Regions from separate parts of the Streptomyces sp. RKAG293 genome, predicted to be linked through region 1. Evidence: riboswitches for the same ligand, from Rfam matches in the RefSeq annotation. Region 1 holds a riboswitch; each other region holds the start of a gene.
The links. Region 1 has a riboswitch for thiamine pyrophosphate ahead of thiC (phosphomethylpyrimidine synthase ThiC). Riboswitches for the same ligand answer to the same signal wherever they lie in the genome.
Positions count from the first base shown of each region.

Region 1 (3,241 bases):
TGAACAGCCCGATCACGATGATGATTGCGGCGAGAACGAGTCCCGCCACGACGCCGATGATCATCGGCATACGCCCCCTTACAGCGGCCCCCATGCGGGGCCTGACGATCGCGAGTGTGCTCCCGCGCAAGGCCGTGGTGAACACCCTGACGGAACCTTGGCGCAGTCTTGATACGAAGCCCGCTCAGCCGACGCGCGAAGCCCGTTCAGCCGGAGTCGGAACCCCGCTCAGCCGAAGGCGGCGGCCACGTAGACCGTCCGCGGGGCCTGGTATTCCACGACCACGATCTGCGTCCCGGTCTCCATGCGCTCGCCCGGTGTGACCGGATACGCGAGGAACGCCTCGGCGCCGCCCCGTACTTGGACGATCACCTCGCCGACCAGCCCTGGGCCGATCCGCCCCGTCACCCTGCCCTGCAGCCCGATCATCCCGGCCATCGTCCCCCCGTTCCCCGTCACAACCCGCCGCCGCCACCCGCCCCCGCGAGTACGGCCTGCCGCTACTTCCCCCGGCGCCGGTGACCGCCGCCGGTCCTCGCGGGGAGAGTGTCCCCCGCGCTCGGTCCGCCCGCCCTCGGTTCCCCCGCCCTCGGTCCGTCCGTCTTCGGTCCGTCCGTCTTCGTAACGCTTGTCCTCGTATTGTGCCGGTCGGCACTGACAACGAGCGCCGCCAGCAGCGTCGTCAGGGGAACCGACGCGACCAGGCCGATGCTGCCGACCAGCGTCCGGACGATCTCCTCCGCCACCAGCTCGCTGCCGGCGACCCGCAGCACCCCGCTGCGCGCCACCGAGAACAGCAGCAGGAGCGGCAGCGCCGCACCCGCGTACGCCATCACCAGGGTGTTCACCACCGACGCGATGTGGTCCCGGCCGATCCGCATGCCGGCTCCGTAGAGCTTGCGCCAACTCGCGCCGGGGTCGGCGTCCTTGAGCTCCCACACCGCCGAGGTCTGGGTGACCGTCACATCGTCCAGGACGCCCAGCGAGCCGATGATGATGCCGGCCAGCAGCAGGCCCTTGATCTCGATGCCGGGGTAGAGGGTGTGGATCAGCCCGGTCTCGTCCGAGGTGTTGCCCGTCAAGTGGGCCCAGGAGATGAAGACCGAGCCGAGGATCCCGATCAGGAAGAGCGAGCACAGCGTGCCGATCACCGCCACCGACGTACGGGCGTTGAGTCCGTGGCACATGTAGAGCGCGATCAGCATGATCGCGCTGCCGCCGATCACCGCCACCAGCAGCGGATCGTGGCCGTGCAGGATCGCCGGGAGGATGAAGAGCGTCAGGATCGCGAAGCTGATGACCAGCGCGATCAGCGCCATCAGACCGCGCATCCTGCCGACGGCGATCACCGCGAGGGCGAAGATCCCGGCCAGCAGCGCGAGCGGGAAGCCGCGGTCGACATCGGTCACCGCGTACTGCAGCTCCTTCGGAGCGTCGGGTGCGTACGCCACCACCACGCCCTGGCCCGCCGTGTAGCGGCGGGTCTGGTCGGGGTGCACGATCTCGGTGAACGTCCGGCCCTGGTCCTTGCCCGTGGTGACCTCGATGGTCGCCTTCTCGCAGCGTTCCGGCGGGGAGGCGGCGGCGCCGGGTGTGGACTGCGCCGGTGACTGTGTGTTCGCCTCGGCGCAGTCGACGTCGTCGATCCTGGTGACCCGCGCCTGCTGTGTCTGCTGGTCGAAACCGACCCCGGTGCGCGCGTGCGGGGGCACTCCACCCGGCCACAGCACGATCAGCCCGGCGAGCACCGCTGCGGCGAAGGGGACCAGAACCACCGCGATGACCTTGCGGAGGTGCTTCGAGACCGGCGGCACCGGACCGTGACCGTGGGTGTGCGAGTGCGCGTGCGGCGACGCCTGGGGGGTGTCCACGGGCCGATCATCGCAAGACCCCCTGGTGTGCGTTCGTCCGCACCCGCTACCGTGGGGGCACCTTTGCAATCGCGGGAGCTCGGAGCACCGGGCTGAGAGGGCGCTGAAGAACTGCGCCGACCGCTGAACCTGTTACCGGGTAATGCCGGCGTAGGGAGTTGGGTCTCATGACCACGCAGGATGCACGCATGCCTGTCTCCGTTCAGTCCGTTTCGACGGAAAAGCCCGTTTCGGCGGAGCCGTCCGTCGCTGCGGAGAAGCGCGAGCCCGGCTGGCACAAGGGCTACCTGACCGGCACCAGGCCGGACATCCAGGTCCCCGTGCGCCAGGTGCACCTCACCACCGGCCGTGACGTGACGCTGTACGACACGTCGGGGCCGTACACCGATCCGAACGTCACCACGGACGTCCGCCGCGGCCTGGCGCCGCTGCGGGAGAACTGGATCATCGGCCGCGGCGACACCGAGGAGTACTCGGGCCGCCCGGTCCGCCCCGAGGACGACGGGATCAAGCACACCTCCCCCCGCGGCGGTCTGCGCAACCTCGACGCGGTCTTCCCCGGCCGCCCCCGGGTGCCCCGCAGGGGGCGGGACGGACAGGCGGTGACGCAGCTCGCGTACGCCCGCCGCGGCGACATCACCCCGGAGATGGAGTACATCGCGATCCGCGAGAACGTCTCCCCCGAGGTGGTGCGCGAGGAGATCGCGGCCGGCCGGGCCGTGATGCCGATGAACGTGAACCACCCCGAGATCGAGCCGATGATCATCGGCAAGCGGTTCCTGGTGAAGGTCAACGCCAACATCGGCAATTCCGCGGTCACCTCCTCCATCGAGGAGGAGGTGGACAAGATGACGTGGGCCACCAAGTGGGGCGCCGACACGGTCATGGACCTGTCCACCGGCCGCAACATCCACACCACCCGTGAATGGGTGCTGCGCAACTCCCCCGTGCCCATCGGCACCGTCCCCCTCTACCAGGCGCTGGAGAAGGTCGACGGCAAGGCCGAGGAGCTGACCTGGGAGGTCTACAAGGACACCGTCATCGAGCAGGCCGAGCAGGGCGTCGACTACATGACGGTGCACGCCGGCGTGCTGCTGCGCTACGTCCCGCTCACCGCCCGCCGCAAGACCGGCATCGTCTCGCGCGGCGGCTCGATCATGGCCGCCTGGTGCCTCGCGCACCACAAGGAGTCGTTCCTCTACGAGAACTTCGAGGAGCTCTGCGACATCCTCGCCTCCTACGACGTCACGTACTCGCTCGGCGACGGCCTGCGCCCCGGCTCCATCGCGGACGCCAACGACGAGGCGCAGTTCGCGGAGCTGCGGACGCTGGGCGAGCTGAACACCATCGCCAAGCGGCACAACGTGCAG
Region 1 is NZ_JAJOZB010000001.1:4,610,965-4,614,205, reverse strand. It holds gene LNW72_RS20450 (flotillin family protein) at 1-70, opposite strand, end outside; gene LNW72_RS20445 (hypothetical protein) at 229-429, opposite strand; gene LNW72_RS20440 (YibE/F family protein) at 501-1,871, opposite strand; TPP riboswitch at 1,933-2,045, shown strand; gene thiC (phosphomethylpyrimidine synthase ThiC) at 2,039-3,241, shown strand, end outside.

Region 2 (3,241 bases), 1.8 Mb from region 1:
GGCCCGGGTCGAGGTGGGCGCCGCGTTCGATGAGTTTGCGGCCCTGCGCGAGGTCGCGCGGGCGGCCGACGGCGAGCAGCGCCGCGAGCACCCCGTCCCGCAGCCAGCAGACGGACCAGGCGGGCCCCGTCAGGTCGCCGCGCAGCAGCATGGTGTCGGTGGCGGAGTGGTGCCCCGCGTACTGCACGAAACGGCCGAACTGCTCGGACCAGAAGTACGGGACCGGGTCGTACACCTCGTCGCCGCCCAGCACGTTGGCGGCGGCGGCGCGCGGCCCCTGGACCGCGTTGTCCCAGTGGTGGACGAGCAGCCGCTCGCCGAAGCGCCCGGACGGGAAGGACGCGCAGTCCCCCACCGCGAAGACATCGGCGACGGAGGTCCGCAGCCGGTCGTCCGCCAGCACCGAGCGGTCGGGTCCCAGCGCGACGCCGGAGCCCGCCAGCCAGCCGGTGGCCGGCCGGGCGCCGATGCCGACGACGACGGCCCCGGCCCGCAGCCGCCTCCCGTCGGCGAGCAGCACCGCGCCGGGTTCGACGGCCGCGACCGCGGTCCCGGTGATCAGTTCGGCGCCCGCGTCCGCGTACCAGCCGCGCATGTGGTCGGTGACCGAGCCCGGCAGGACTCCGGCCAGCGGCCGGTCGGCCGCCTCGACGACGGTCACCGCGCAGCCCGCCTGGCGGGCCGCCGTGGCGAACTCGGCGCCGATCCAGCCCGCCCCGACCACGACGACATCGCGCTTCTCGTCGAGCACCGGCCGCAGCTCGGCGGCGTCGTCCAGGGTGCGCAGCATGAAGACGCCCGGGATGCCCTCGCTGCCGGGCAGTGCCACCGGATGGGCGCCGGTGGCGAGCACCAGCCGGTCGTACCGGACCGTTCCCTCGTCGGTGACCACGTGCCGTTCCTCGGGGCGCAGCGCGCTCACGTGCCGGCCGAGCAGCAACTCGACGCCGAGGCCGTTGAAGTCCACGTCGAAGGGCGAGCCCTCGGCCGTGCCGAGGAGTACGGACTTGGACAGCGGCGGGCGGTCGTACGGTGCGTGCGGTTCGGCGCCGAGCAGCGTGATGTCGCCGCGCCACCCCTGTTCCCGCAACGACACAGCGGTCTGCACTCCGGCCATCCCGGCCCCGACGATCACTGCGCGCTCGGCGCTTGGCTGGCTCACACGATCACCGTAACGCCCCGATGATTACCGGCAGGCCACCAGTGCGAAATCCGATCCCCCTGTCTCGCGCTCCCCTCTCGCCCACCCCGTGCTCCCTTACCGCTGCTCGGGCCCGCGTACTAGGGTGGCGGGGCTAACGCACTCGCGGGAGCCCGGACGTACCGGGCTGAGAGGGCGGCTGACCGGCCGCCGACCGTACGAACCTGATCCGGGTCATGCCGGCGAAGGGAGGAGCGGGACACTCATGCATCCATCTCGCCACCGCTACGACGTCCTGGTCGTGGGCGGCGGAATCATCGGACTCGTCACGGCCTGGCGCGCCGCGCAGCGCGGGCTGCGCACCGCGGTCGCCGACCCGGCGCCGGGCGGCGGCGCCGCACACGTCGCGGCCGGCATGCTGGCGGCCGTCACCGAGCTGCAGTACGGCGAGCAGACGCTGCTCGACCTCAACCTCGCGTCGGCCCGCCGCTATCCGTCCTTCGCCGCCGAGCTGGAGGACGCCACCGGGCTGGGCCTCGGCTACCGGCGGTGCGGCACGCTCGCCGTCGCCCTGGACGCCGACGACCGCGCCGACCTGCGTGAACTGCACACCTTCCAGACGTCGCTGGGGCTGCGGTCCGAGTGGCTGTCCGGCCGGGAGTGCCGCCGGCTGGAGCCGATGCTGGCGCCCGGTGTGCGGGGCGGCCTGCGCGTCGACGGCGACCACCAGGTCGATCCGCGCCGGCTGGCCGCCGCGCTGCTGCGCGCGGCCGAACTCGCGGGTGTGGCACTGCACCGGAACTCCGTGACCCGGATCGAGACCGTCAGGGACCACGCCACCGGCGCGGTGCTGGACGACGGCACCGTGCTCGCCGCCGAGCAGACCGTGCTCGCGGCGGGCAGCCGCAGCGGCGTTCTGCCGGGCATCCCCGAGCACGCCCTGCCGCCGGTCCGCCCGGTCAAGGGGCAGATCCTGCGGCTGCGCATCCCGCCCGGCTACGCGCCGTTCCTCTCCCGCACGGTGCGGGCCGTGGTGCGCGGCGGCCATGTCTATCTCGTGCCGCGCGAGAACGGCGAGCTCGTCGTGGGCGCGACCAGCGAGGAACTCGGCTGGGACACCACGGTCACCGCGGGCGGCGTCTACGAACTGCTGCGCGACGCCCACGAGCTGGTGCCGGGGCTCACCGAACTGCCGCTGGTCGAGACCCTCGCGGGGCTGCGCCCCGGCTCCCCCGACAACGCCCCGCTGCTCGGCCGCAGCGCGCTGCCCGGTCTGCTGCTGGCCACCGGCCACCACCGCAACGGTGTGCTGCTGACCCCGGTGACCGGCGACATCATGGCCGAGCTGCTCACGACGGGTTCGGTGCCCGAGTCGGCCCGGCCCTTCTCCCCCGCACGCTTCACGCTTCAGGAGCAGCCCGCATGACCGTCTCCGTCAACGGTGAGGCCCGCGAGATCACCGAGGGCCTGACCCTCGACCGGCTCGTCGCCTCCCTGACCGCCGCCCCCTCGGGCGTCGCCGCCGCTCTCAACGAGACCGTCGTCCCCCGCAGCCGCTGGACCACCACCGCACTCGCCGACGGCGACCGCGTCGAGGTCCTCACCGCCGTCCAGGGAGGCTGATCCCGTGCCGCACCCCCCGCACACGGCCGGTGCCGCCGACGACACCCTGCGGATCGCCGGCGTCCCCTTCACCTCCCGGCTGATCATGGGCACCGGCGGTGCGCCCAGCCTGGAGATCCTCGAACAGGCGCTGCTCGCCTCCGGTACCGAACTCACCACGGTGGCGATGCGCCGCCTCGACCCGGCGACGAAGGGCTCCGTGCTCTCCGTGCTGGGCAGGCACGGCATCCGGGTCCTGCCGAACACGGCGGGCTGCTTCACCGCCGGCGAGGCCGTCCTCACCGCGCGGCTGGCCCGCGAGGCGCTGGGCACCGACTGGATCAAGCTGGAGGTCATCGCCGACGAGCGCACCCTGCTGCCCGACACCGTCGAGCTGCTGGACGCCGCCGAGACGCTGGTCGACGACGGATTCACCGTCCTGCCCTACACCAACGACGATCCGGTGCTGGCCCGCAAGCTGGAGGACGTCGGCTGTGC
Region 2 is NZ_JAJOZB010000001.1:2,803,928-2,807,168, forward strand. It holds gene LNW72_RS12375 (FAD-dependent oxidoreductase) at 1-1,117, opposite strand, end outside; TPP riboswitch at 1,297-1,410, shown strand; gene thiO (glycine oxidase ThiO) at 1,407-2,567, shown strand; gene thiS (sulfur carrier protein ThiS) at 2,564-2,764, shown strand; gene LNW72_RS12390 (thiazole synthase) at 2,769-3,241, shown strand, end outside.
Region 2: linked by a shared signal. The riboswitch ahead of thiO (glycine oxidase ThiO) and the one ahead of thiC (phosphomethylpyrimidine synthase ThiC) in region 1 are both predicted to bind thiamine pyrophosphate.

Region 3 (3,241 bases), 1.8 Mb from region 1:
CGGCCTGTGGGAGCTCACCTCCCGGCTCGCGGAGAAGAAGTCCATCCGCATCCCGCTCGTACCGCTCGCGGTCGGCGGGGTCGCCATGGTCGTCGCGGGCTACGCGCGCGGCGCCGAGGGCGCCTGGATCGCCATGGCCCTCACCTCGCTCGCCATCCTCGTCTGGCGGATGACCGAGCCGCCGGAGAACTACCTGCGGGACGTCACCGCCGGCATCTTCGCCGCCTTCTACGTGCCCTTCCTCGCCACCTTCGTGTCGATGATGCTCGCCGCGGACGACGGCCCCTGGCGGGTCCTCGTCTTCCTGTTGCTCACCGTGATCAGCGACACAGGCGCCTACGCCGTCGGCTGGCGCTTCGGCCGCCGCCTCCTCGCCCCGCGCATCAGCCCCGGCAAGACCCGCGCCGGCCTCTTCGGCGCCATCGCCTTCGCCATGACGGCCGGCGCCCTGTCGATGCAGTACCTGATCGACGACGGCAAATGGTGGCAGGGCCTGATCCTGGGCCTGGTCGCGGCGGTCAGCGCCACCCTCGGCGACCTCGGCGAATCCATGATCAAGCGCGACCTCGGCATCAAGGACATGGGCACCCTCCTCCCCGGTCACGGCGGCATCATGGACCGCCTCGACTCCCTCCTCCCCACCGCCCCGGTGGTCTGGCTGCTCCTGGTCGTCTTCGTCGGGACCGGCTGACCTCCGCGCGTCTGCGACACTGGTAGCACCATGCCTGTACCCGGAGAACTCACCTTTGCCGTGCCGCGTGGGGCCAAGAAGCCCCCGCGGCACCTCGCCGACCTGACCCCTGCCGAGCGACGGGAGGCGGTTGTCGAGCTGGGCGAGAAGCCGTTCCGTGCCAAGCAGCTGTCGCAGCACTACTTCGCGCGGTACGACGACGACCGGGCCGCCTGGACGGATATTCCGGCGGCGTCGCGCGACAAGCTCGCGGACGGGTTGCTGCCCGAGATGATGTCGGTCGTGCGGCACATCAGCTGTGACGACGACACGACGCGCAAGACGCTGTGGCGGCTGTTCGACGGGACGCTCGTCGAGTCGGTGCTGATGCGGTACCCGGACCGGGTCACCATGTGCATCAGTTCGCAGGCCGGGTGCGGGATGAACTGCCCGTTCTGTGCGACGGGGCAGGCGGGTCTCGACCGTAATCTGTCGACCGCCGAGATCGTGCACCAGATCGTGGCCGGGATGAAGTCGCTGCGGGACGGCGAGATCCCCGGTGGGCCGGCCCGGCTGAGCAACATCGTGTTCATGGGCATGGGCGAGCCGCTGGCCAACTACAACCGTGTCATCGGCTCGATCCGCCGGCTGACGGACCCGGAGCCGGACGGGCTCGGACTGTCGCAGCGCGGGATCACCGTGTCGACGGTCGGGCTGGTGCCGGCGATGCTGCGGTTCGCCGACGAGGGCTTCAAGTGCCGGCTCGCGGTGTCGCTGCACGCCCCGGACGACGAGCTGCGCGACACCCTGGTGCCGGTCAACACCCGCTGGAAGGTGCGCGAGGTGCTGGACGCCGCGTGGCACTACGCGGAGGTGTCCGGCCGCCGGATCTCCATCGAGTACGCGCTGATCAAGGACATCAACGACCAGGCGTGGCGGGCGGACCTGCTCGGGCGGCTGCTCAAGGGCAAGCGCGTGCATGTGAACCTCATCCCGCTCAACCCCACCCCGGGGTCCAAGTGGACGGCCTCGCGGCCGGAGGACGAGCGGGCGTTCGTGCGGATGCTGGAGTCGCACGGGGTGCCGGTGACCGTCCGTGACACGCGTGGCAGTGAGATCGACGGAGCGTGCGGGCAGCTGGCGGCCTCCGAAGGCTGAGACGCCTGCCGGGCGTCAGCGGGCCCGCTGCTATCGTGGCGCTCGTAGATTCGTACAAATGAACATTTCCGACAGGGGAGCGCACCAGCGCTGAGAGTGCGGCCACCGGCGAAGCCGGTGCGGCCGCAGACCCTCGGACCTGATCCGGGTAATGCCGGCGTAGGGAGTCAACCGCTCATGAACACCAACCTTCGGCGCGCCGCGACAGCGGTCGTGGCCACCGCCCTCGGCGCCACGGCGCTGGCCGCCTGTGGCGGCTCCGGCGACAAGGCCGACGGCTCGAAGACGGCGACGCCGTCGAAGACCGTCACCCTCGTCAGCCATGACTCCTTCGCCGCCTCGCCCGCGGTGCTGAAGGAGTTCACCAAGGAGACCGGCTACACCGTCAAGGTGCTGGCCGGCGGTGACGCGGGCGCGGCCGTGAACCAGGCGATCCTGTCGAAGGGGCACCCGCAGGGCGATGTCTTCTTCGGTGTCGACAACACGCTGCTGTCGAGGGCCCTCGACAACGACCTGTTCACGCCGTACGAGGCCAAGGGCCTGGACCAGGTCCCGGCGGCGCTGCAGCTCGACAAGGACAAGCACCGGGTCACCCCGATCGACTCCGGCGACGTCTGCGTCAACTACGACCGCAAGTACTTCGACGCGCACAAACTGGCCGTTCCGGCGACCTTCGACGACCTGATCAAGCCGGAGTACAAGAACCTGCTGGTCACCGAGAACTCCGCGACGTCCTCGCCGGGGCTGGCCTTCCAGCTCGGCACGATCGCGAAGTACGGCGCCGACGGCTGGCAGGACTACTGGAAGAAGCTCAAGGCCAACGGCGTCGAGGTCGTCGACGGCTGGGAGCAGGCGTACAACGACCGCTTCTCCGGCTCGGCCGGCGGCAAGGGCAAGGGCGACAAGCCGCTCGTCGTCTCGTACGCCTCCAGCCCGCCCGCCGAGGTGCTGGGCGTCAAGCCGCAGCCGGCGCAGGGGCCGACCGGCGTCGCGACCGGTACGTGCTTCCGGCAGATCGAGTTCGCCGGGCTGCTCAAGGGCGGCAAGAACGACGCGGGCGGCAAGGCGCTGCTGGACTTCCTGCTGAGCAAGACGTTCCAGCAGGACATGCCGCTGCAGATGTTCGTGAACCCGGCCCGCCAGGACGCGGCGCTGCCCGCCGAGTTCACCAAGTACGGCGTGAAGATCGACACCCCGCCGACCGTGGCACCCGACGAGATCGCCAAGAACCGTGACCAGTGGGTCAAGACATGGTCCTCGCTCGTCCTGAAGTAGGGACTCCGGAAGCGGCTCCCGGGGAGCCGCGCCGCGGGACCCCGGTGAGGGTCCGGCGGCGCGCCCCGCGGGCCGCCGCGGTGCGGCTCGGTCTGATGGCCGTGCCCACCGCGTTCTTCGCGGTCTTCTTCGCCTATC
Region 3 is NZ_JAJOZB010000001.1:6,408,155-6,411,395, forward strand. It holds gene LNW72_RS28555 (phosphatidate cytidylyltransferase) at 1-691, shown strand, start outside; gene rlmN (23S rRNA (adenine(2503)-C(2))-methyltransferase RlmN) at 722-1,828, shown strand; TPP riboswitch at 1,892-2,011, shown strand; gene LNW72_RS28565 (thiamine ABC transporter substrate-binding protein) at 2,006-3,103, shown strand; gene LNW72_RS28570 (iron ABC transporter permease) at 3,199-3,241, shown strand, end outside.
Region 3: linked by a shared signal. The riboswitch ahead of LNW72_RS28565 (thiamine ABC transporter substrate-binding protein) and the one ahead of thiC (phosphomethylpyrimidine synthase ThiC) in region 1 are both predicted to bind thiamine pyrophosphate.